DNA from 2 places in the Bradyrhizobium sp. LVM 105 genome. Region 2 is predicted to be linked to the other one. Evidence: predicted binding sites of a transcription regulator. Region 2 holds the regulator's gene; the other holds the start of a gene.
The links. Region 2 encodes LexA, which represses DNA repair genes until DNA is damaged. Its sites were predicted from a motif close to TGTTCNNNNTGTGTTCNG; they were not measured.
Positions count from the first base shown of each region.

Region 1: the regulator LexA is predicted to act here: its motif matches at 8,962-8,979, upstream of D6B98_RS22240 (ribonuclease T2 family protein).

Region 1 covers NZ_QZMV01000008.1:38,515-50,419, reverse strand. The annotation lists gene D6B98_RS22295 (thioesterase family protein) at 103-495, opposite strand; gene D6B98_RS22290 (tautomerase family protein) at 609-857, opposite strand; gene hisS (histidine--tRNA ligase) at 913-2,433, opposite strand; gene D6B98_RS22280 (YegJ family protein) at 2,474-2,998, opposite strand; gene D6B98_RS22275 (branched-chain amino acid aminotransferase) at 3,249-4,331, opposite strand; gene D6B98_RS22270 (MarR family winged helix-turn-helix transcriptional regulator) at 4,670-5,212, shown strand; gene D6B98_RS22265 (response regulator) at 5,209-5,940, shown strand; gene D6B98_RS22260 (ATP-binding protein) at 5,960-7,348, shown strand; gene D6B98_RS22255 (DUF3617 domain-containing protein) at 7,384-7,914, opposite strand; gene D6B98_RS22250 (hypothetical protein) at 7,959-8,258, opposite strand; gene D6B98_RS22245 (hypothetical protein) at 8,443-8,904, shown strand; gene D6B98_RS22240 (ribonuclease T2 family protein) at 9,026-9,730, shown strand; gene D6B98_RS22235 (23S rRNA (adenine(2030)-N(6))-methyltransferase RlmJ) at 9,886-10,746, shown strand; gene D6B98_RS22230 (cold-shock protein) at 11,011-11,226, shown strand; gene D6B98_RS22225 (outer membrane protein) at 11,395-11,905, opposite strand, start outside.
Region 2 covers NZ_QZMV01000004.1:147,234-159,138, reverse strand. The annotation lists gene D6B98_RS13160 (2Fe-2S iron-sulfur cluster-binding protein) at 1-768, opposite strand, end outside; gene D6B98_RS13155 (Spy/CpxP family protein refolding chaperone) at 791-1,501, opposite strand; gene D6B98_RS13150 (OpgC domain-containing protein) at 1,666-2,889, opposite strand; gene D6B98_RS39815 (hypothetical protein) at 2,786-3,034, shown strand; gene D6B98_RS41695 (hypothetical protein) at 3,118-3,618, shown strand; gene D6B98_RS13140 (S41 family peptidase) at 3,744-5,081, opposite strand; gene D6B98_RS13135 (alpha-hydroxy acid oxidase) at 5,402-6,535, shown strand; gene D6B98_RS13130 (HAD family hydrolase) at 6,575-7,198, shown strand; gene D6B98_RS13125 (hypothetical protein) at 7,366-7,572, shown strand; gene D6B98_RS13120 (molybdopterin molybdotransferase MoeA) at 7,786-8,997, shown strand; gene lexA (transcriptional repressor LexA) at 9,173-9,874, shown strand; gene D6B98_RS39810 (hypothetical protein) at 10,391-10,825, shown strand; partial or broken gene D6B98_RS13105 (ComEC/Rec2 family competence protein) at 10,833-11,903, opposite strand.

The DNA of each region.
Region 1 (11,905 bases), on a different contig from region 2:
GTGGGTTAGCCGTCGGCTGCGCGAAGCGCAGTCCGAAGGCGTAACCCACCATGTTTCAGCGATCGTCAAACGAGTTGGTGGATTACGCTTCGCTAATCCACCCTACTTACCCAGCCGCTTGTTGAACGTCTCGACATTCACAAGCCCGCGCGCGTGGCGGCCCTCGCCGAGCTTGCGCGTGCCCTCGAAAGCTTCGACCTCGAAGCGGATGACGCGGCGCTCGACCGCGATCACCCTTGCGGTGGTCCGCACCGTCGCGCCGACGAGCGCGGCGGCGAGATGGCGGATATCGACCTCGGTGCCGACAGTGACCCAGCCCGGCTGCAGCGCGGCGCGGATCGCATCGCCCGAAGTCATCTCCATCTCCAGGATCATCATCGGCGTCGCATAAACAAAAGGCATGCCGGGCACGAAATGCCCGACCGTGCGCTCGGCCGGCACCACCAGCGTGCGCTCGGCGCTCATGCCGATCGTGATGAAGTCGCGTGCGTCCATGGTGCTCGCTCGTCATTCCGGGGCGGCGCGTAGCGCCGAACCCGGAATCCAGAAGTTTGCTGCACGAGATTCCGGGTTCGCGCTTCGCGCGCCCCCGGAATGACGCTAACGCGTCACTTCTTCGCTGCCGCCGCGCGTTCCACGAAGGTCTTGCCGCCCTTCATCTTGTGGCGGAGCGGGGCTTCGTTGATCTGGATGACGACGGCATCGGCATCGACGCCGAGATTCTTCACCAGCGCCTGCGTGATGTCGCGCATCATGCCGGCCTTCTGCTCGTCGGTGCGGCCTTCGGCCATGCTGATGGTGATCTCAGGCATTGTTCTCTCCCTTGCGGCCGGACGCCGGCCATTGACGGTCGCCATCAAACAAGACGTGGATGGCCGCGACAAGCCCGGGCATGACGGCCTCTCGGAATGGCTAGCCCCACTTTACGTCATGGCGGGCCAGGACCTCGCGCACTTTCGCGACGAGATCGGCTTCGCTGCACGAGAACTGCGCCGGCCGGCTCTCGCGCCATTCCTGGTTGGACGCGATCGCGGCGGCCGCCTTGGCGCCTTCGATCAGATCCTTGATCTGCACTTCGCCGCGCGCCTTCTCGTCGGAGCCCTGGATGATCACGCACGGTGAGTTGCGGCGATCGGCATATTTGAGCTGGTTGCCCATGTTCTTGGGGTTGCCGAGATAGAGCTCTGCACGGATGCCGGCGGTGCGCAAGCTTGCCACCATCTTCTGGTAGTCGGCGACGCGGTCGCGGTCGAACACGGTGACGACGACGGGACCGAAGTCCGGCTTGGTGTCGAGCTTGCCGAGCAGCGTCAGCGCGGCCTGCAAGCGCGACACGCCGATCGAGAAACCGGTCGCCGGCACCGGCTCGCCGCGGAAGCGCGAGACGAGGCCGTCATAGCGCCCGCCGCCGCCGACCGAGCCGAAGCGCACCGGGCGGCCCTTCTCGTCCTTGGTCTCGAGCAGCAGTTCGACCTCGTAGACCGGGCCGGTGTAATATTCGAGACCGCGCACGACGGAGGGATCGATCTTGATGCGGTCGGCACCGTAACCCGACGCCGTAACCAGCTTGGCAATCTCCTCCAGTTCGCTCACGCCGGCCTGACCGACCGGGCTCTTGGCGAGGTAGGTTTCTGCGGCGGCAACGGCCTCTTTCCAATCCTCGCGCGGCTTGGTGATGGCGAGAACGACGTCGGCTTCGGCTTCGCTCAGATTGGCGCCCTTGGTGAAGTCGCCCTTGCTTTCTTCGCCGCCGTCCCAGCGTCCGGGACCGAGCAGCTTGCGCACTTCGTCGGAGGAAAACTTGTCGAGCTTGTCGATCGCACGCAGCACCGTCAGCCGGCGCGCCGCGTTCTCGTCACCCGCGAGCCCAATGGCTTCCAGCACGCCGTCGAGCACCTTTCGGTTGTTCACCTTCACCACATACTGGCCGCGCGCAATGCCGAGCGCCTCCATCGTGTCCGCAGCCATCATGCAGATCTCGGCGTCCGCCGCCGGCGTCGCCGAGCCGACCGTGTCGGCATCGAACTGCATGAACTGGCGGAAGCGGCCGGGGCCGGGCTTCTCGTTGCGGAAGACATAGCCGACGCGGTAGCTGCGGTAGGGCAGGACCAAAGCGTCGGTGCCGTAGCGCTCGCCGACATAGCGCGCGAGCGGCGCGGTCAAATCGTAGCGCAGGCTGATCCACTGCTCGTCGTCGTCCTGGAACGAGAACACGCCCTCGTTCGGACGGTCCTGGTCGGGCAGGAACTTGCCGAGCGCGTCGGTGTATTCCATCGCCGGCGTCTCCACCGGCTCGAAGCCGTAGAGCTCGTAGACGGCGCGGATCTTCTCGACCATCTCGCGCGTCGCCCGGATCGCGGCGGGATCGCGATCCTCGAGCCCGCGCGGCAGACGCGCCTTCAGCTTCTGGGGTTTTTTGGGTTTCTCGGCCATGCGCGGCGTTTACCAGCCGGGGCGCAAGGCGGCAACTGCCCTACGGCTGCTCCATCCGCGCCCGCAGCGCATCCGCGTCCGCCTTCGGCAGCGACTTCAGCGTCGGCTTGATGGTTTCGCCGCCGACGATCTTGCCGTTGCGCATGAACATCCAGTCCGAGATGTCGGCTTCTGCGAACGAAACTTTATCGCCGGCGTGCTTGCCCGGCAGGTCGCGGGGCTGGTTGGCAAACAGGCCGGCAAAGGTCCCGTCGGGCTGCTTCTTCACCTCACCGATCCAGATGTGCTCGCCGCCCTTGCGGGTCGAAAAACGCACCTTCAAGGCGTGTCCGGTCTCGGACGGCTTCTGCGCCTCATAGGAGGCCCAGAAGGTCGGCAGCGTGCCGCGGGCCCGCGCGATCGCCGCATTCATCTCGGGATCGCTGGTGCGCACGTCGACGATCGGCGAGCGGTCTTGCGCGACGACCTCGTGCGTCGGGCCGACGGTCAGGATGCCGAAGACGGAGACGGCGGTGATTGCGGTGAGAACGACCCATTTCATGGGTTGGGAGAGTCTAGTTGCCATGATCGCGATGCCCAGGATGCCTTGATGTGTCCTGGCTTTGTCGCGAGATCGTGGCGGGGCGTTCAGTGCACGAAAAGCCACAAACGATGCGCGTTTCCCCCTCTCCCCTTGTGGGAGAGGGTGGCTCGCCGCCTTGGCGGCGAGACGGGTGAGGGGTTCTTTCCGCGACCGCGGATTTAACGATGCGGACAGAGACCCCTCATCCGGCGCTTCGCGCCACCTTCTCCCCAAGGGGAGAAGGAAGAAGCACTCAAAACACCTTGCGGATCCAGTTGTGCGGATCGTTGGTGCGGCCGTACTGGATGTCGACGAGCTGCTTGCGCAGGCCCATGGCGACGGGGCCGGCGGCGCCGCCCGAAATCTCGAAATCGCCGCTGACCGAACGCACCTTGCCGATCGGTGAGATCACGGCGGCGGTGCCGCAGGCAAAGGCTTCCTTCAACCTGCCGCTGGCCGCATCCTTGCGCCACTGGTCGAGCGAGTACGGCTCCTCGCGCACGGTCTTGCCGGCATCGCGGGCGAGCGTGATGATGGAATCGCGGGTGATGCCGGGCAGGATGGTGCCGAGCGGCGGCGTCGAGAGCGAGCCGTCGTCGAACACGAAGAAGACGTTCATGCCGCCGAGCTCCTCGATGTAGCGACGCTCGATCGCATCCAGGAAGACGACCTGATCGCAGCCGTGCTGGATGGCTTCGGCCTGGGCGCGCAGGCTCGCGGCGTAATTGCCGCCGCATTTGACGGCTCCGGTGCCGCCGACGGCGGCGCGCGTATAGTTCTCCGACACCCAGATCGAGACCGGCGCGGGTCCGCCCTTGAAATAGGAGCCGACCGGGGAGGCAATGACCGAGAAGATGTACTCCGACGACGGCTTGACGCCGAGGAAGGTCTCGCTCGCGATCATGAAAGGACGCAGGTAGAGGCTACCCTCGCCGCCCGGCATCCAGGCGCGGTCGATGCGCACGACCTGCTCGACCGCCTCGATGAAGACGTCCTCCGGCAGCTGCGCCATCGCCATGCGGTCGGCGGAGTCCCTGAAACGCCGCGCATTGGCGTCGGGCCGGAACAGATTCACGCCGCCATCGTCGCGCTTGTAGGCCTTCAGACCCTCGAAGATCTCCTGCGCGTAATGCAGAACGGCCCCGGCCGGATCCATCTGGAAGTTGGCGCGGGCCTCGATCTTCGCCTCGTACCAGCCGCCCTTGGCCTGGTTGTAGCGGACGATCGCCATGTGATCGGTGAAGATCCGCCCGAAGCCGGGGTCCACCAGCTTGGCCACGCGGTCCTTCTCGGGGGTCGGATTGGTTGCGGGCTGGATGTCGAATGTCATGCTCATGTCCTTGGCTCCCGCTGCCGGTAACGGCGCTGTTCTGGCGCCCGCCGGCCCCGTTTGGGGGCCGGCCGGCTTGATTGGTTTCTGGCCGGACCGTCGCCAGCCTTGTTACGGCCGGTTTCCCGTGGCCAGCATGTCGCTGAGGACATGCTTTTGCGGGAGGCGGAAGTCCAGTATGTTTTGCCGAAATGCCGCTCGACAATCGCACGGTAGATCTGATCCGGCCGTCGTCGCCTGTCCGGCTCTTTCCGCCGTCCTGCTTCGATGCCGCCCGCCACGAAACGATCTAAAATTTCGTGCGGATCGATCGTTTTGTAACATTGAACCCAAGATACGTCAATATGCCTGACATAAATTTCGCGAATCCTTCTGAAAGCGCCGCCGAGCCTCGGCCGGCCGCAGGCGATGGAAGCAATTTGCGCTGGGATATCATCGAGCTGCTGTTCTTCGCCTATCGCGATTTCGTCGGCGATCCCGACCAGGAGCTGGAGGCTTTCGGCTTCGGCCGAGCCCATCACCGGGTCATGCACTTCGTCTACCGTTATCCCGGCCTCAAGGTCGCCGATCTGCTCGACGTCCTGCGCATCACCAAACAATCGCTCGGCCGCGTGCTCAAGCAGCTTCTGGACGAGGGCTATATCGTGCAGAAGACCGGTGACAACGACCGCCGCCAGCGCCTGCTCTACGCGACGCCGAAGGGCGAGGCGCTGGTGCAGAAGCTCGCCGGGCTGCAGACCACGCGGATCACCAAGGCACTCGCCGAGATCGGTCCGCAGGACGCCGAGACGGTCAAGCGCTTCCTGCGCGCGATGATCGATCGGGACGATCCGGACAAGGTGCTCGAGACCATCTTCGCTTCCGTCAATCAAACCACCAAGGAGTGACCGTGCCGCTCGCTGCCACTCTCGCCCGCCCGCCGGCGCGCCCTGCCGACGACGCGCCGCATCTGCTGCTGGTCGACGACGACCGCCGCATCCGCGATCTGCTATCGCGCTTCCTTGCCAGCGAGGGCTACCGCGTCACCACCGCCGCAAGCGCCGGCGATGCACGATCGAAATTGCTGGGTCTGCATTTCGACCTCTTGATCCTCGACGTGATGATGCCCGGCGAGACCGGCTTCGATCTCGCCCGCTTCATCCGCACATCCTCCTCCGTGCCGATCGTGATGCTCACCGCACGCCATGAAGCCGAGGCCCGCATCGAGGGCCTGCAGATCGGCGCCGACGATTACGTGGCAAAACCGTTCGAGCCGCGCGAGCTGGCGCTGCGCATCAACAACATTCTCAAGCGCGCCGCCCCGCCGCCGCAGGCCACGACGATCGAGAAGATCGCCTTCGGTCCCTACATCTACCACCTCGAGCGCGGCGAGCTGCGCCAGGGCGAGGAGGTCATCCACCTCACCGACCGCGAGCGCGAGATGCTGCGCATTCTCTCGGAGACGCCGGGCGAGACCGTGCCGCGCAGCGCGCTGACCGGCAATGGCAGCGTCAACGAGCGCGCCGTCGACGTGCAGATCAACCGCCTCCGGCGCAAGATCGAGACCGATCCCGCCAATCCGCTGTTCCTCCAGGCGGTGCGCGGCATCGGCTACCGGCTGGTGGCCTCGCCATAAATCAAGTGAAGCGCGCCAGATGAGCACGATCGATACCGGCCTGACGCTTCTGAAGAGCGCCGCCGGCCGCGTCTCCGCGGCCAATGGCTGGATGGGCCACGCGTTCAAGGGCTGGATGCCGACCGGCCTCTACGCCCGCGCGCTCCTCATCATGATCGTGCCGATGGTGGTGCTGCAATCGGTGGTCGCCTTCGTGTTCATGGAGCGGCACTGGAACACGGTGACGCGCCGCCTGTCGGCCGCGGTGGTGCAGGATATCGCCGCACTGATCGACGTCTACAAGGGCTATCCGCAGGACAAGGACCGTGACCAGATCCGCCGCATCGCGCAGCAGCGCCTCGGCCTCGTCGTCGATTTCCTGCCCGCCGGCGACATGCCGCCGCCGGGACCGAAGCCGTTCTTCTCGCTGCTCGACCAGACCCTGTCGGTGCAGCTCGGCCGCCAGATCGGGCGCTCGTTCTGGATCGACACGGTCGGCCGCTCCAACCTAGTCGAGATCCGCATCCAGCTCGACGATGCCGTGATGCGCGTGTTCGCGCAGCGCAGCGCCGCCTATGCCTCGAACTCGGAGATCTTCCTGTTCTGGATGGTCGGCACCTCCTCGATCCTGCTCATCGTCGCGGTGCTGTTCCTGCGCAACCAGATCAGGCCGATCCTGCGCCTTGCCGACGCTGCGGAAAGCTTCGGCAAGGGCCGCGAGGCGCCGAACTTCAGACCGCGCGGCGCGCGCGAGGTGCGTCGCGCGGCGGTCGCCTTCCTCGAGATGAAATCGCGCATCGAGCGCACGATGGAGCAGCGCACCGCGATGCTCGCCGGCGTCAGCCACGACCTGCGCACCATCCTGACCCGCTTCAAGCTCGAGCTGGCGCTGATCGGCGACAGCCCCGAGCTCGAGGGGATGCGCAAGGACGTCGACGAGATGTCGATGATGCTGGAGGATTACCTCGCCTTTGCGCGCGGCGATTCCGGCGAGCAGTCGCAGCCGACCGACATGGCGCAGGCGCTCGAGGAGCTGCGCGGCGACGCCGAGCGCCACGGCCATACCGCGACCGTCGCCTTCCACGGCCTGCCCGTCGTGACGGTGAAGCCGGCCTCGTTCAAGCGCTGCCTCGCCAACCTCGTCACCAACGCGGCGCGCTACGGCAAGAGCATCGCCATCACCGGCCAGCGCGATCACCGTTATTTGACCGTCACGATCGACGACGACGGGCCCGGCATTCCGACGCATTTGCGCGAAGAAGTGTTCAAGCCGTTCCTGCGGCTGGACAACGCCCGCAACCAGGACGAGGGCGGCACCGGCCTTGGCCTCGCCATCGCCCGCGACATCGCCCGCTCCCACGGCGGCGACATCACGCTGGGCGACAGCCCGATGGGGGGATTGCGGGCGAGCGTGAGGATTCCGGTGTAGGCTGCGACTACCTTCTCCCGCGAGGGAAAGACCGCCTACTTCGGCAGCAGCGCCTTCAGCTTGTCCATGTCGCGCACGTTCATCTTGAAGCCGCCGGGCATCACGATGTCGCCGGGCTTCTGGTCCGGCTTGCAGGCCCCGAGCCATTTGGCTTGCAGCGTCATGGTCGTATCGCGCCCCGCGGTGCCGGCGACGCCGCCTTGCGCGTGCGAGGAGGTCTTCACCGTGTAGGCCGAGTTGAAATCGCCCGTGATCTCGGCATGCGACGTCGTGTTCACGCCGGCAACGCTGCACTCGGAATCGCTGACATAGCCGGTCGCGGTCTTCTTGATGTCCTGCTTGGTGCAGATCTGCTTGGCCATCGGGGAGACGTTGTTGTTCATCTCCTTGTCGACGATCTCGTTGGTGCAGTGCTGCATGGTCATCTCGGGCATGGGTGAGCCTGATGTGACCAGCTTCATTTCCCAAAGACCCGCCTTGCGCACCGGCAGATCATCGGCACTGGCGCTGCCCGCCGACACCACGAGGCAAAGCGTCGAGCCGAGCAAAGCAAGTTTGCGCGTCATGCGAGAAGCTCCCGGCTGAGAGAGTGCGGCGCTACAATAGCGCCTTAGTAGAGCGTGCGGATCGGCTGCTCGGCGGCGCCATAGGGCACCCAACGGCAGGAGAATGAGATATAACCGCCTTCATAGGCCTGCACGCCGAGGAATTTGACCACTTTGCCGTAACGCGCGCAGTGATCGACCGCGACCTGACGTGCATCGACCTGGGTGGCCATCGAATAGGCGATGATGCCGCCGGTGTCATTGCCCTTGAACGGCGGCACATAGTCGGCACGCGCCGACTGGCTCGCCGTCATACCCGAGGCAACCAGGCTGGCGAGAAGACCCGCGGCCGCAATGATTCGCATTCCCGTCACTCCAATTGGCTGGCCGCCAGTCTACGGTGCCGGGATGGAAGTGGAAAGAACCGAAGCCGTGCCGACCGCATCGTTGGGGTCAAGTCCTGGCGAAGTGTTGCCGCGCTGCACTTGACCTCCCCTGCCCTTCGCGGCACCGTCCCCCTTCGCAAGACCTTAGCTGTCCGGATTGACCATGCGCGCCCCCTCCCTGAAATCGCTCCGCTTTGCCGCCATGCTCGGCCTCCTGTTCGGAGCGGTGTCGCTCGGCGAGGCCAGGGCCGCCAACCCGCTGGAGATGAATTTCTGGCTGAGCGGACCGCGCTATGACGGCGCCGTCGCCAGTTGCGATAGGGCGCTGCCGACAATCGCGACCCAGTTCTGGGAGAAGGAAAGCACGTTCTGGAATTCCTCGTTGAAGATCACCGGCTTTGCCGCCGTTCACGAGACCGCGTTCCGACCCTGGCAGTCCGACAACATTCCGCGCCGCTATTGCACCGCTGACGCCATGCTCACCGACGGCAAGGTGCGCAAAGTGCACTTCTCGCTCATCGAGGATGGCGGGTTCTCCGGCTACGGCAATGGCGTCGAATGGTGCGTGGTCGGGCTCGACCGCAACTGGGCCTACAATCCGGCCTGCCGCGCCGCCAGGCCTTAAGTCCGAGTCGCCCTGCTTGGGGGCCCGTCAGCGGCCAAACGGCGACCGCCGGAATTTTGTTCTTGAAATGTTCTTATCGCCTGCTAGGCTTTCTTTCACAGTCTAGTTGAGGGGCGTTGCCATGTTTCATTCCAGATTGCATTCCTTCTCTCGCCTGGTGATCTCGCTGACCCTTTCCCTGATCCTTGCGGCTAGCCTGGCCTCGTTCGCCGGTGACGCCAGGGCCCAGGACAAGCGGCAGAACGCCCCTGGCGAGTTCGATTTCTATGTGCTGTCGCTGTCATGGTCGCCCTCGTTCTGCGAGGAGGCGGCCGAGCGTGGCGGCCGCTCCCAGCTCCAGTGCAGCGGACGGCCCTACGCCTTCGTGGTGCATGGGCTGTGGCCGCAATACGAGAACGGCTTCCCGGAATATTGCCAGCGGCCCGCGCCACGGCTGAACCGCAGCATCGTCTCCTCGATGCTCGATCTGATGCCGGCGCCGGGGCTGATCTTCAACGAATGGGACAAGCACGGCACCTGCTCGGGCCTCGCCGATCGCAGCTATTTCGAGACGATCCGCAAAGCGCGCGCCGCGATCAAGATTCCGGCCGAATATCTCGATTTGTCGCAGTCCAGGACCGTGGCGCCGGCGGAGGTCGAGGAGGCCTTCATCAAGGCCAATCCGGGGCTGAGCAATGCCGCCGTCTCGGTCACCTGCAACCGCACCCGGCTCTCCGAGGTCCGCATCTGCCTCAGCAAGGACCTGCAATTCCGCGCCTGCGAGGAAACCGATCGCCGCGCCTGCCGGCGCGATCAGGTGACGATGCCGCCGATCAGGGGTGGGTAGGATCGGTTCGCCGTCATTCCGGGGCGCGCGGAGCGCGAACCCGGAATCCATCTCTCGGCGTTACCGGTAGCAAAATGGATTCCGGGTTCGGTGCTGGCGCACCGCCCCGGAATGACGGCCGTTACTTTCGGCGCGCGATGTCGTAACTCTCCGCCATGAACTACCGCCACGCCTTCCACGCCGGCAACTTCGCCGATGTCATCAAGCACATCGTGCTGGCCCGCATCATCACCTATCTGCAGGACAAGCCGGGGCCGTTCCGCGTCATCGATACCCACGCCGGAGCCGGCCTCTACGATCTCGACAGCGACGAGGCGCGCCGGAGCGGCGAATGGCTGACCGGCATCGCGCGGCTGATGCAGGCCCGCCTCTCGAACGAGAGCGCGGCGCTGACCAAGCCCTATCTCGACATCGTCCGCGCCTTCAACCCGAAGGGGGAGCTCAAGGCCTATCCGGGCTCGCCGCTGATCGCGCGCGGCCTGCTCCGGCCGCAGGACCGGCTCGTCGCCTGCGAGCTCGAGCCGAAGGCGCGGAAAGCGCTGATCGGCGTGCTGCGCCGCGACGAACAGGCCCGCGTGGTCGACCTCGACGGCTGGGTGGCGCTGCCGGCCTTCGTGCCGCCAAAGGAGCGGCGCGGCCTCGTGCTGATCGATCCGCCGTTCGAGGCCAAGGACGAGTTCGAGCGGCTGGGCGAAGCCTTCGCCACCGCCTTCGCGAAATGGCCGACCGGTATCTATGTCATCTGGTATCCGGCCAAGAACCGGCGCGCCACCGACACGCTGGCGCAAACGGTCGCGCGGCTCGCAGCTGCAGCAAAACCACCGGGAAAATGCCTGCGCCTCGAATTCAGCGTCGCGCCCCAGCTCGATGGCGGGGCGCTGGCCTCCGCCGGGCTGCTGATCGTCAATCCGCCCTACACGCTGCAGGGCGAGCTGAAGACCATCCTGCCCGAGCTGGAAATGCCGCTCGGCCAGGGCGGCGCTGCCAGATTCCGATTGGAGGTACCCAAGTCTTAAAGCAAGCCGTAACACTCCGGCATTCTTGGGAAAAATATGCAGGAGCGGTAGTCAATCCGCAGAGAACCGTATTATGCTGTTTCTGTGACTGGCTTTACGTTCCGCTTCCGCGAATGGTTGCGGCGGAGTGAAGGCCTAAGAAAGATCCGGCCGGACCGTTAGGTCCGCCCAAGGATGGCCAGCTCTCCCGGGCTTCGTAATGCCCGGTCATGTCGCGACGTGAGTCTGCGTCGCGACGGAGGAGCAATGAGGGGGAGTTTCCCGATGGCCATGACGGGAACAGTCAAGTTTTTCAACGGTGAACGCGGCTACGGTTTCATCAAGCCTGACGACGGCGGCCGCGACGTCTTCGTGCACATTACTGCTGTGGAGCGGGCCGGACTGAAGGACCTTGCGGAAGGACAGCGCATTACTTTCGAAGTCGAACCGGACAAGAAGGGGAAGGGACCGAAGGCGGTCAACCTGGTCATCCTCTCCTAGCGGGCCTGACGCAAGACACGCGGCGCAATATTGCGCCGCAAGACTCGGCGCCAGTACTTGGCGAAGTACTTGGCGATAGGAGTCCTTGGCAAAGAAATACTTAGCGCGAAAAAAATCCCGGCCGCGAGCGGCCGGGAAGGTGTTGTCCGGTATTTTCTTCTTCAGCTGTCAGAAGCGATAGTTCACGCCGGCGCGAACAACGCTGGCGCTGTAGCCGTTTGACACCCCCGTGATTGCGAACTGACTCGTCGACAGATCGATGTAGAGATATTCGAGCTTGGCGCTCCAGTTCGGAGCGAGGCCGACTTCCGCGCCGCCGCCAATGGTCCAGCCGGCGGTGGTATGCGATTCCGCCCAGCCGAAGGTCTGTCCACGCAGCTCGCCGAACGCAAGGCCCGCGGTGCCGTAGAACAGCACGTTGTTGAAGGCATAGCCGGCGCGGCCGCGCAGGGTGCCGAACCACGGATTGGAGAACTTCCACGGTGCGAAAGTATCGTCGGCACCGCTGACCTGGATATCGCCCTCGACGCCGAACACCCAAGGGCCGTTCTGGAAATTGTAGCCGGCCTGCACGCCGCCGACGAAGCCCGACGGCTTCGAGGGATTGTTGTCGACCGAGCCCCATTCGTAGCCGATGTTGCCGCCGAGATAGGGACCCGCCCAGCTATAGGCATTGAGC
Region 2 (11,905 bases):
GTCGACCAGCGCGTTCGCCCGGCGCATGCGCGCGAGATAGATCGCAAGCATCCCCCCGGAGAACAGCACCAGCAGCGCCATGGTGGTGACGTGAAACCACGAGATTGCGGTCGCGCCGTCATCGGCATCCATGGCGCTTCGAGCAGGCAGCAGGTTCATTTGCGACTTGAACCAGGCCTGCGCGATCTGCTGCGGCGGTTTGCCTTCGTGAAGCGAACGCAGGGCGATCACACCGCTCTGGACCTCGTTCAGGGATTCGCGAAGCCGACGCGAGGCCTGATCCGCGGCAACGATGTCGCCCCCGGCGACCGCGTGCCGCAGGTCCATTTCAGCACTCGTCAGCCGATCGGACTCAGCGCTGATCCGCGCGCGCGCCTGGCCCTCAAGACTGCTCCTCTGCTCGGCGGACAGCGCCGGCATGTCCATCAATGCCGGATAGAACGCCTTCCGTGGCCGGCCCATCATGCCGTCCATTCCATCCATCATGCCCGCCGCGGCAGTGCCAGGCGGCGCGCCCGCCGCATGGCCCTCGCTTGAACCGGCTGATCCATCCGGCTTCGGCCTCGCTTCTTCGCCGGTTCCGGCGGGATGGTGGGCGGCGTGATCGCCCTCTGCCTCCGCGACCTGCCAGCGCTGGGCGAACTGACCGGCGGCATGCGGTAAGCCGCGGCCGACGTCCGACGCTGGCCCAGCAATCGCGAAAGGCTGGCTCGCCAGGATGGCAAGCGCAAACAGGCCGGAGCGACATCGAAAGGACGAACCGAACATGATGTTGCGTTCACGTCATGAGTCAGAACGACGCGATCAGCGGCAACAGGATCGTATCCGCGGTCTGCCTCTGACTCTCGTTCAGCGACACGTAGAGCCGCGTGAAGGCCAAGCGAGCCGATTTGATCGCCTCCAGACGCTCCGACAAATGCCGCTCGTAGTGCTCCAGGCGGTCGGAGCTTCCCAACCTGTCGTCCGTGGCGAGCATCTTGCGCGCTTCGAGCAGATGCTGCCGGCTCGACCGCAGGGCGTCTGCGACATTGCTCCAATCGGCGGCCTGCTTGTCACTGATCTGCAGCTCCGCTTTCAGAAAGGCAATGCGCCCTTCGAGCCGCTCTGTCACGTCCGCCGGGCCGCTCGTCGCACCGCCTCCGGCGGGCGAACTCATCTGGCCACGCATCATCTTCTCCATCATCTGCATCATGGGCATCATGCCGGAATTTTCCCGACAGCCGGCGCCCTGGCAGTCCCGCATCTGGCCTTGCGGCGGCATCTTCATCTTGTCGTCGTTCATTCGGCCGCCACTCATGTTCGGTTGCCCCACAGGTTCGCCGGTGTTCATCTTGCCGCTCGAATCCGAGGAAGCAGGCATCTTCGACATCTTGTCGTCATCCATCATCGCGATCTGACCAAAGCCGCCGGCGATTGCAGGCGACAGCCCAACCGGGGCCAGCAGGAGCACGGCGAAGGCGGCTGCTTTTACGAAAACATGTCTCGGATGGTTCATGGTCATTCTCCTGGTTTGATTTGGATGGTGATCTGATCGTCGAGGTCGACGATCGAGCGGTGTAGTGCGGCGCGGGTCAGGCGTCATAGACGCGAAGCGTCCGCGGCTCTTACGCGCGCAAACGCCACGCAGCTTGACGGTCTCTTCCGTTAAGATCAGCCCGGACCTCTTCATCCGCTCGCCTCCTCGCCGGTGAAGCGACTCCTGTCGACGTCTTTCGACCAGGTTCGGTAGTAGGCCACGATCGTCATGATCGAGAGGCCGGCGGCACCGACCAGCAGCTGGGCCCAAAATCCTTCGGATCCGGATTCGAGCACGAAATGGGCGACGAACGACAGAAAGAGGCCGACGCAGAACACCGACAACGACTGCTGACCACATCGGATCAAAGGCTGGAGCAACGGCGACCTGAGGCCTGGCCAGTCGATCGGAATGAGCGAAACGACGATGAACACCAGGCTCGCCAGATGTATGACGCGATAAGGTCCCAGATTGGTCTTGTCGTTCGGAATGAAGACGGCGGCGAGCGCTTCAGGGACGCGGTCCCGCAATTCCGGAATGTGCTCGGCCAGCGTCATCGCGAGCGCAAACATCAGGAAGCTGGCGCTCAGGGCAAGCAGCATGCGGGACGACAGCAGCCAGCGGCAGGCCGCCGCTCCTCCCAGGGCCAGCCAGGCCCCGAACACGAAGAGCAGCTGCCAGGCGAACGGATTGAAATACCAGACCCCAGCCGGATAGGCCGGCAGATTCCACTCGCAATGACGGGCCGCAAGATAGAGTCCGAGCGAGCCGATCATCACCGCGTTGCGCCAGCGCAGCATGAACCAGAGCACGACGGGAAACGCGGCCATCAGCACGATGTAGAGCGGCAGAACGTCGAGATTGAGCGGCTTGAACTTGAGGATCAGCCCCTGGGAGAGCGTCTCGACGGGAAAGTTCATCAACGGCGCGACGTTGAACTGATCCATCAGATGAAGATCGTCGAAGCTGTGCGCGATGTAGTGCACGGCCGTGAGATAGACCAGGAACAGCAGCAGGTGAGCGACATAGAGCTGCCACACCCGCCGCAGCAGCCGGGTTGCGCCGATCACGAAGCCGCGTTCCATCATCATCGAGCCGAACACCAAGGTCGCGGTGTATCCGGAGATCAGCACGAACAGATCGGCGCCATCGCTGAAGCCGTAGTTTCGCGTCGTGAACCAGGCGAGCGCCGTGTCCGGAATGTGTCCGAGGAAGATCAGCCAGTTCGCCAGACCCCGGAACAGGTCGAGGCGTACATCGCGCCGCGTCTTGACCAGCACCGATCTGATCGTGATCGTCTCCCACAACAAGCGACGCAGGAGAAACGCTGCTCGTGACGGCCGACCAGGCGCGTGGATAGTCTCGTCAGTCAAAGGCTCGTTCTCCATCTCCGCGGCCGACCTCTTTCGGATCGTGATCATGTCGCCGCTCGTTCGCGCCGGCACGCTAGGTTGCGTCATTGATGCGGGTTTGACGGACATCAAACTCGCTCGCCGCGCCAGCCAAATCTTTTTGTAGCTCGATCGCGTAATGAATCGCGGCAGCTGTCGTCACCGACCGGAAGAGTCATCGGCCACGACATCTCTCATCCGGCTCGCGGCATGACCGACGACTTTGCCTGCGGCCCGCAATCTCGCGCTGCGCGCCGAATTTTTTTCTGTAAGAAGATCGACGTTTCTCGTCGCCTGCAGCAACGCGACGATCCACGCAACGGCGCACGCGAATGCGCGCGTCGACATTTGATCTTGCTCAACCTACACAATCACGCGGCGGGTTTGGCTGCAGCTCGATCGAGCCACCGGGACTTGATTGACACCGACTCGACGATATCAACAGGAGAAACCAGAATGAGTCACCGCAAGCTGATCGTCGCCGCCGCGATCATGTCGTTCGTCGCGCTGCCTGCCACGGCGCAGACGAGCAAGACCGGCGAAAAGAACGGCCATCACTATTCGGGCGGACCGAAGACCGAGACTCCGCACCACATGGGCAAGAAGGACACCGACGGCGCATCGGCCGGCGGATCCGGCGGCAGCCACCATTACGGCGGCGGACCGAAGAGCGAGGTCCCGCACCACGTGGGTCCGAAGAAGCAGCAATGACCATCGCGCGGCAATCTCGCGTCTTGCCGCGGCCATGACGCCGAACCGAAACAGCGTCACAAAAGAATTCGCCCGGGAATGGCCATCCACTCCCGGGCGATTTCGTAGATGAAGAGTCGTAGAGTTTAGTTCGGCACCGTACCTTTCGGGGCGGGCTTCGCCGCAACCGCGTTCGCGGTGACGCCGTGCAGGAAGTCGTAGGCCGCATGCAGAGCCTTGTCGTCCTTCTCTTCCGGCGGGACGTAAGACTGCGATCCGGTCTGCTCGCCACCCTCGCCGGCCGAAAGATGTCCGCGCATCTGGGACTCCGCCATGGTGTCCATGCGGCCCTTCAGCTCGGGCGGCACGTCCTGCAGGATCTCGATGTCGGGGGCGATGCCCTGGGCCTGGATCGAGCGGCCCGACGGCGTGTAATAGCGCGCCGTGGTCAGCGCCAGGGCGCCATTGCCGGACCCGAGCGGAATGATCGTCTGCACCGAGCCCTTTCCGAACGAGCGCGTACCGATGATCGTGGCGCGCTTGTGGTCATGCAGCGCGCCGGCCACGATCTCCGAGGCCGAGGCCGAGCCGCCATTGACCAGCACCACCAGCGGCTTGCCCTTGGTGAGGTCGCCGCCATGGGCGGTGAAGCGTTGGGTCTCTTCGGGAGAGCGGCCACGGGTCGAAACGACCTCGCCGCGTTGCAGGAACGCGCTCGACACCGACACGGCCTGGTCGAGCAATCCGCCCGGATTGTTGCGCAGGTCCACGACGTAGCCGGTGAGCTTCTCCGGCTGAACCTGTTTGGAGATCGACGCGATCGCCTTCTTCAGGCCGTCGGTGGTCTGCTCGTTGAACGAGGTGATGCGGATATAGCCGATGTCGCCGCTCTCGACGCGGAAGCGCACCGGGCGCACATGGATGATCTCGCGCGTGATCGCGACGTCGAGCGGCGCGTCCGCGCCCTTGCGCAGGATGGTGAGCTTGGTCTTGGTGTCGACCGGGCCCTTCATCTTGTTGACGGCCTGCTCGAGCGTCATGCCCTGCACGGCCTCGCCGTCGATCTTGCTGATGAGGTCACCTGACATCAGGCCGGCCTTCGAGGCGGGCGTATCGTCGATCGGCGAGACCACCTTGACGAGGCCGTCTTCCATCGTGACCTCGATGCCGAGGCCGCCGAACTCGCCGGAGGTGGTCTCCTGCATCTCGGTCCAGGCCTTCGCGTTCATGTAGCGCGAATGCGGATCGAGCGAGGTCACCATGCCGGTGATCGCGCCCTCGACCAGCTTGGCATTGTCGGGCTTCTCGACATAGCTCGCCTTCACGCGCTCGAACACTTCGCCGAACAGGTTGAGCTGGGAATAGGCATCATTCGCGTTCGCTGTCGCCCGCGCCGCCCATACGCCGCCTTGGGGACTGGCTACCAGAAGGGTGAGACACGCTCCGGTGAGCGTGCCCAGAGGGAACAGCAGGGATTTCCGCATGGATGGGCTGGCCTTTGTGCTTTGGCGGTTCGCTTTAGGCTTGTCTGTCGAGACCTGGGGAGGCGCCATGCAATTGGCGATCCAGCTCGTTTCTCACAATACCATTCTGGTTTCTTCAAGGCCGGGATGCCATGCCGACGGGTACGCCGTAGAAATCGTTTCGCCCGGACCTAAACTTTTGGCAACGTTGCAGGACTGGCCTGTCCGCAAGCGGAATCATGGCCGGCCCGCGCCTCGCAGCCATGCAATTTTAAGATAGTTTTGCAGGGCTGGACGGGTTAGGCGATGACATAAGGGTTCAAATTCTCGGGAGGATAACAATGAACGAAGCACCCGGCGTCCGGCCGGAACGGAACGTCGAACTCGGCGCCAGCAACGAGCCGTTCCAGAACCTCCACGAATTCATCCGGAAAGCGCGGGCCAACCTCAACCAGAACGCCTGGGACTACATCGTCGGCGCCGCCGAAACCGAGACCACGATGCGCCGCAACCGCATGGCCCTGGACGAAATCGCCTTTCGCCCGCGCGTTTTGCGCGACGTCCGCAGGGTGGACGGCTCGGTTCAGCATTTCGGCCGCAAGATGCGCCTTCCGGTGGTGCTCGCACCCGTCGGCGCGCTCGAAATCTTCGATCCGGATGGTGCGGCGAGCGTCGCGCGCGGTGCCGGCAGCTTCGGTGCGGCGCACATGCTGAGCTCGGTGTCCGAACCCGGCCTGGAGAGCACTGCCGAGGCCGCGCCCGATGCGCTCCGGCTCTACCAGCTCTATGTCCGCGGCGACGACGCCTTCGTCGCGGATGTCGTCAGCCGAAGCGAGAAGAACGGCTATGCCGCCTTCTGCCTGACCGTCGACACCGCCCATTACAGCCGTCGCGAACGTGACATCGCCAAGCGCTACGTTCGCGAGAGCCGCCTGCGCGCCACCGGCGGCGATTTCCAGAAGGGCCTGGAGTGGCGGACCGTGAAGATGATCAAGGACAGGTTCAAGATCCCGCTGATCCTGAAGGGCATCGCCACCGCCGAGGACGCCCTGATCGCGGTCGATCACGGCGTCGAATGGATCTACGTCTCCAATCATGGCGGCCGCCAGCTCGACCATGGCCGCGGTGCCATGCATGTGCTGCCCGAGATCGTCGAGGCCGTGAAGGGCCGCGCCAAGATCATGGTCGACGGCGGCATCTGTCGCGGCACCGACATCGTCAAGGCGATCGCGGCAGGCGCAGATCTCGTCGGCATCGGCCGGCTGCAATGCTGGGCGCTGGCCGCCGCCGGCGAAGCCGGCATCGCGCGGATGCTGGAGCTGCTGGAAGACGAGGTGCTGCGCTGCCTCGGCCTGTTGGGTGCCACATCGTTTGCCGAGATCGACAAATCCTGCCTGCATCCGGCGGCCGCCACCAACGCGCCGAGCGTGTTCAGCGCGTTCCCGCTGTTCGACCACGAGCCTTATCGGTACTAACTTACGGATTCCTGCCGACATTGAAGTGAAAAGGACGCAATGACATCGCTCTCTCCCGGCAGCGCGGATGCGCTTCTGTTCGATCTCGGGCGCGTGGTGCTCGACATCGACTTCTCCAAGGCGATCGCCTGTTGGGCGGGACATGCCGGCTGCCAGCCCGAAAGCCTCCTCGCGCGTTATGTGCGCGACGAGGCCTACCGGCTGCACGAGGTCGGCAAGATCAGCGACGCGGATTATTTCGCCTCCTTGCGCGCTTCGCTGGGAATCGGCATTTCGGACGCCCAGTTCCTGGAGGGCTGGAATGCGATCTTCGCCGGCGAGATGCCCGATATCGCCGAGCTGTTACCGCGTGCGGCAAAGCAGATGCCGCTCTACGCCTTCTCCAACACCAATCGGCCGCATGTCGACTATTTCTCGAAGGAATATGCCGATCTGCTCGGCCATTTCCGCGAGCTGTACCTGTCGTCCAGCATCGGCCTGCGCAAACCGGATGCCGACGCCTTCGACCATGTCGTCGCGGCGATCGGTGTGCCGGCCGAGCGCATCGTGTTCTTCGACGATCTCGAAGAGAATATCGAGGGAGCACGGGCGCGTGGCTTGACGGCCGTACATGTGACGTCGCCCCGCGACGTCGGCAACGCCTTGAAGGCATTGGGCATCTAACGTTGCGCTGCCGCCCCGGCGGTCGGCAGCCGGCCCGCGTCCGGCGCTAAATTTGCAGGAAGTGTGGAACCTGATCACTTTGTGCATTTTTATACGGAGTTCCCGGAACGGAATACCCCTCTTCGGACTCATCAGTCCGTTGGGATTTCTACATCGGACTGATCGACGTGCTGGGCAAAACCTACCTCACCAAGCAAGCCTCTCTCCTGCTTGAATTCGCAAGAAACACCTCGGATTCCGAGCTTTCCGCCAAGCTGATCAGCAAGGCTGCGGACCTGAAATCGCAGGCCGATCCGCTCCCCGACAAGGACCAAGGCCCCAAACCGCCCGACGTCGCATGGCACGTCAGCCCGGACGGGCCGACCGGGAGTTGACCGATTCCGGCGTGGCGCTCGTGCCTTGCCATGGCCATCTTCCATCCCGGTCTGTCTCGCATTCCGGATCATGCGCTTGGCGGACCTGCCCTTGCTCCTCCGCCACGGAGATCACGCAGGATAGATCAGTCTGCGTGCTGCTTTGCCTTGCGCCTGCAGTCAGCTAGAACTCTCGCCGCCCATTGACCGATGTGCCGAGCAGGAGTTTCGCCCGTGGCCCTGATGCCGGTTTCCGACGCCCTTGCTGCGGTGCTGGCAGGTGCAGAGCCGCTGCCTGAACAGATGGTTTCGCTCGACGAAGCCTATCACCGCGTGCTCGCGCATGACCTCGCGGCACGGCGCACGCAGCCGCCGCAAGCGATGTCGGCGATGGACGGCTACGCGGTGCGCGCGGCCGATGCGGCAACGATCGATTCCCGGCTGACGGTGATCGGCGAGGTCGCGGCCGGCCGTCCCTTCGCCCGAACGGTCGGCGCGGGGGAAGCGGTGCGGATCTTCACCGGCGGCGTCGTCCCTGATGGTGCGGACGCGGTCGTGATCCAGGAGGACACCGTCACAGATGGCAACAGCGTCACCATCAAGGAAGCCGCGATCACCGGACGGCACATCCGCCCGGCCGGCGTCGATTTCCGCGAGGGTGACGTGCTCCTGCGCAAGGGAACCCGCCTGACGGAGCGCGATCTCGCGCTCGCGGCGGCGATGAATCACCCGCACCTCGCCGTCTGCCGCCGTCCCAAGGTTGCGATCCTTGCCACCGGCGACGAACTGGTGAGGCCGGGCACCGCCCCCGGGCACGGCCAGATCGTCTATTCCAACGGCTACGCCCTGCACGCGCTCGCCCGCAGCGAGGGCGCCGAGACCATCGACCTCGGGGTGGCCGCCGACACGCTGGAGGCCACCTCCGCCGGGATCCGCCGCGCCCGCGAGAGCGGGGCTGACATCCTGGTCACGACCGGCGGCGCGTCGGTCGGCGACCATGACCTGGTCCAGCAGGCGCTGCTGGGCGAAGGCATCTCGATGGCGTTCTGGAAGATCGCGATACGCCCCGGCAAGCCGATGATGCACGGACGGCTCGGCGCGATGCGCGTAATCGGCCTGCCCGGCAATCCCGTGTCGTCCTATGTGTGCGCGTTCCTGTTCATGGTGCCGCTGATTCGTGCCCTGTCGGGCCGTTCAGTGATTCATCATCGCCGCGAGCGCGCCGTGCTGGGTCGCGACCTCGGTGCCAACGACCAGCGCGAGGATTATCTGCGCGCGCGCCTGGAGCTGCGCGACGATGGTACGCAAGTCGCCATTCCCGTCAGCCATCAGGATTCCTCTCTGCTTGCAAATCTTGCTGCGGCACAGGTACTTCTCGTGCGCGCACCGTTCGCGGCGAACGCCGAGGCCGGTGGCCCCTGCGAGGTGCTGCGGCTCCCCGTCTGAGTCCACGGCCACACGCATTCCGCGAGTTTGCCGCCGTTCACGGTAAATTAAGCAGTTGCGGAACATGTATCGAACATATAGTGTCCGTTCATGATTTGTTTCGAGCATGTAGCGGCTTATCGCTGAACTCATCGTCTCGGAATCGAACGACATCAACCGGGGGACTTTGGTCGAGATGTTAACGCGCAAACAATACGAGCTTCTGAGGTTCATCAGCGAACGTTTGAAGGAAAGCGGCGTGCCGCCCTCCTTCGACGAGATGAAGGATGCGCTCGACCTGCGCTCGAAGTCGGGCATCCACCGCCTCATCACCGCGCTCGAGGAGCGTGGCTTCATCCGCCGCCTGCCTAACCGCGCACGCGCCATCGAAGTGATCAAGCTGCCGGAGCTGCAGGCTGCCGCCGGCGCCCGGCGCGGCTTCACGCCGAGCGTCATCGAGGGCAATCTCGGCAAGATCCGCGCGACCTCCAGCCCGTCCATGGACGAGGGCGAGCGGCCGGTTGCAGTCCCCGTGATGGGCCGTATCGCGGCCGGCACGCCGATCGAGGCGTTGCAGACCCGCAGCCACACCATCAGCGTGCCGCCCGACATGCTCGGCGCGGGCGAGCACTACGCACTCGAGGTGCGCGGCGATTCCATGGTCGAAGCCGGTATCCTCGACGGCGACATGGCGCTGATCCAGCGCAACGAGAGCGCGGATACCGGCGACATCGTGGTGGCGTTGATCGACGACGAGGAGGCCACGCTCAAGCGCTTCCGCCGCCGCGGCGCCTCGATCGCACTCGAGCCCGCCAATGCCGCTTATGAGGTCCGCATCCTGCCGCCGAACCGGGTGAAGATTCAGGGCAAGCTGATCGGGCTTTATCGGAAGTACTGATTCCGGAAGGACTCGGTCCGAGATATATTTTGGCGTCTGCGTGCGCCCTTCGGTCGGCATCGCCGATCAAAGATTGGAGCGGATGAATGTCCGCTCCACGAAGCAACATCGCTTCACGGCCGTTCGCGTTCGAGAGGACAGCCGAGCGCCAGATCGTTTGGTGCAGCCGTCGCGACGCTGATCGCGGCATCGGCACGCACGCCGCCGTTGCCGCGTAATCGCATCACAATCTCCGCAACAACACGGCAGTGAACGGGCAAGTCCGCAACGCCCGCAATACAAGCGTGGAGGTATCGCAATCGAGCTGGCGACACTTGGCAGTCGTAGACGCGCGCCGGCCAAATGCACGGGACCCGGCTTTGTTCCTATCGACTTCGGGAAAGTTAATGTGATCGCGCCTCGCGAATCGCAGCCGCAGATTCGCCTATAACCGAGCAGAGCGTTGCATACTTCTACTTCGAGGCCTGCGCCTCCAAGGAGAGGTGCGGGTCGCTATCTTCGCATGAGGAGCACCCGATGTGTGACTATAGCCTGCATGCTATCGCGACGCGCCCCGCTGAAGTCGGCGAGACGATCGTCACGACAACCTTCCGCGGCACCTCGACACGCGGCTTCGCCTCCGAAGCCGATCTCTCCGTTGCGGTCTGCCTGCTGCCGGGGACGGAGCTCGCCTTCGCCGACAACGTCCGTTACGACAACCGCTGGATCTGGACGCGCACCGTCAACTCCCGCGTCGGCAAGTTCGGCAAGATCGATCCGCACGTTCCCGATCGCCATCACGACGCGATCGAATTTCCGGACGGCAAGTACGTGCTGGTGACTCAGCTGGTCGAAGGCCAGCGCGCAACCGTGCTGCAGCTGCCGGTGACGCAGCCGGTCGGCGAGCGCGAGCAGAAGCCGCAGATCATCGCCGACAGTCGGTCGCCGGTCAGGCGCCTGCCGATCGGCTGATAGAAGCTCAGTCCTCGGCCTGAAGATCGGCCTCCGACGGCGTTGCGTCGCGAACGCGTGGAGCTGCCGACCGTGGCATGAGGGTCATGTCAGAATCTCCCTCGCCGGCTGCCGCCGGCGACCAGGGGCGGCTTGCACCCCTCGCCTTCACCGCCTGAACCGCAAATCCATCGCCATGCCGTGTCAGCGCCAGCGCGCCCTGACGAGCGAGCCGCTGCCGATCCACCACCATAGCCGCGCAATCGGGCGGCGCGGGCCGTGACGTCACCACCAGCGCGGCGCGGCTGCAATCGTCCGCCAGCGCGTCGATGCGCAAGGCCAGCGCGACCAGGCGTCCATCGGCGAGCGGAGTCACGCAACCGGCCTCGTCGCACGACACGCCCTCGGCCAGCGCACTGCTGCCGGCATTGCGCGGATCGGCGTCGGCCGCCAGCCACTCCTTCAGCAGGAAACTGTCCTTGCCCGCCCTGATCAGGTGCAGACGCCCGTCCCCGCCCCGCACCGCGACGCTCGCGCCGTCGCCGGCAATCAGGACATCAGGCTGCCGTACCGACAGGCCAAAGGCGATGGAAGCCAGCAGCACCACGGCACCGCACCAGCGCAAGGGCGTGCGCAACAATCCCATCAAGATGATGCCGAGGCTCGCTGCGATCAGCGGCGCGATGCCGAACGCCGGGATGCGGCCGACCGCGCCCGGCAGTGCCGCCACCCAGCGTGAGACCGCGACCATCCAGTCGATGCCCAGTCCCATCAGCCACCAGAACACGCCATCGAGCCCGAAGGGCGCGGCCAGCAATCCCAACAGCCCCGCCGGCATCACCAGCGCCGAGACCACCGGCATCGCACCGAGATTGGCGAGCACGCCATAGAGCGTGACGCGATGGAAGTGGAAGGCGGCGTAGGGCGTGGTCGCAAGCCCCGCGATCAGCGAGGCCAGGAACAGCATCGCAATCTCGCGGCCGCCCCACAGCGCGACGCGTGCCGTCGCCGAATGATCGGGCGAAGCAAGCAGGTTCGGCATGCCGATCTGAACCAGCGCCACCAGCCCGAGCGTTGCCGCAAACGACATCTGGAAGCTTA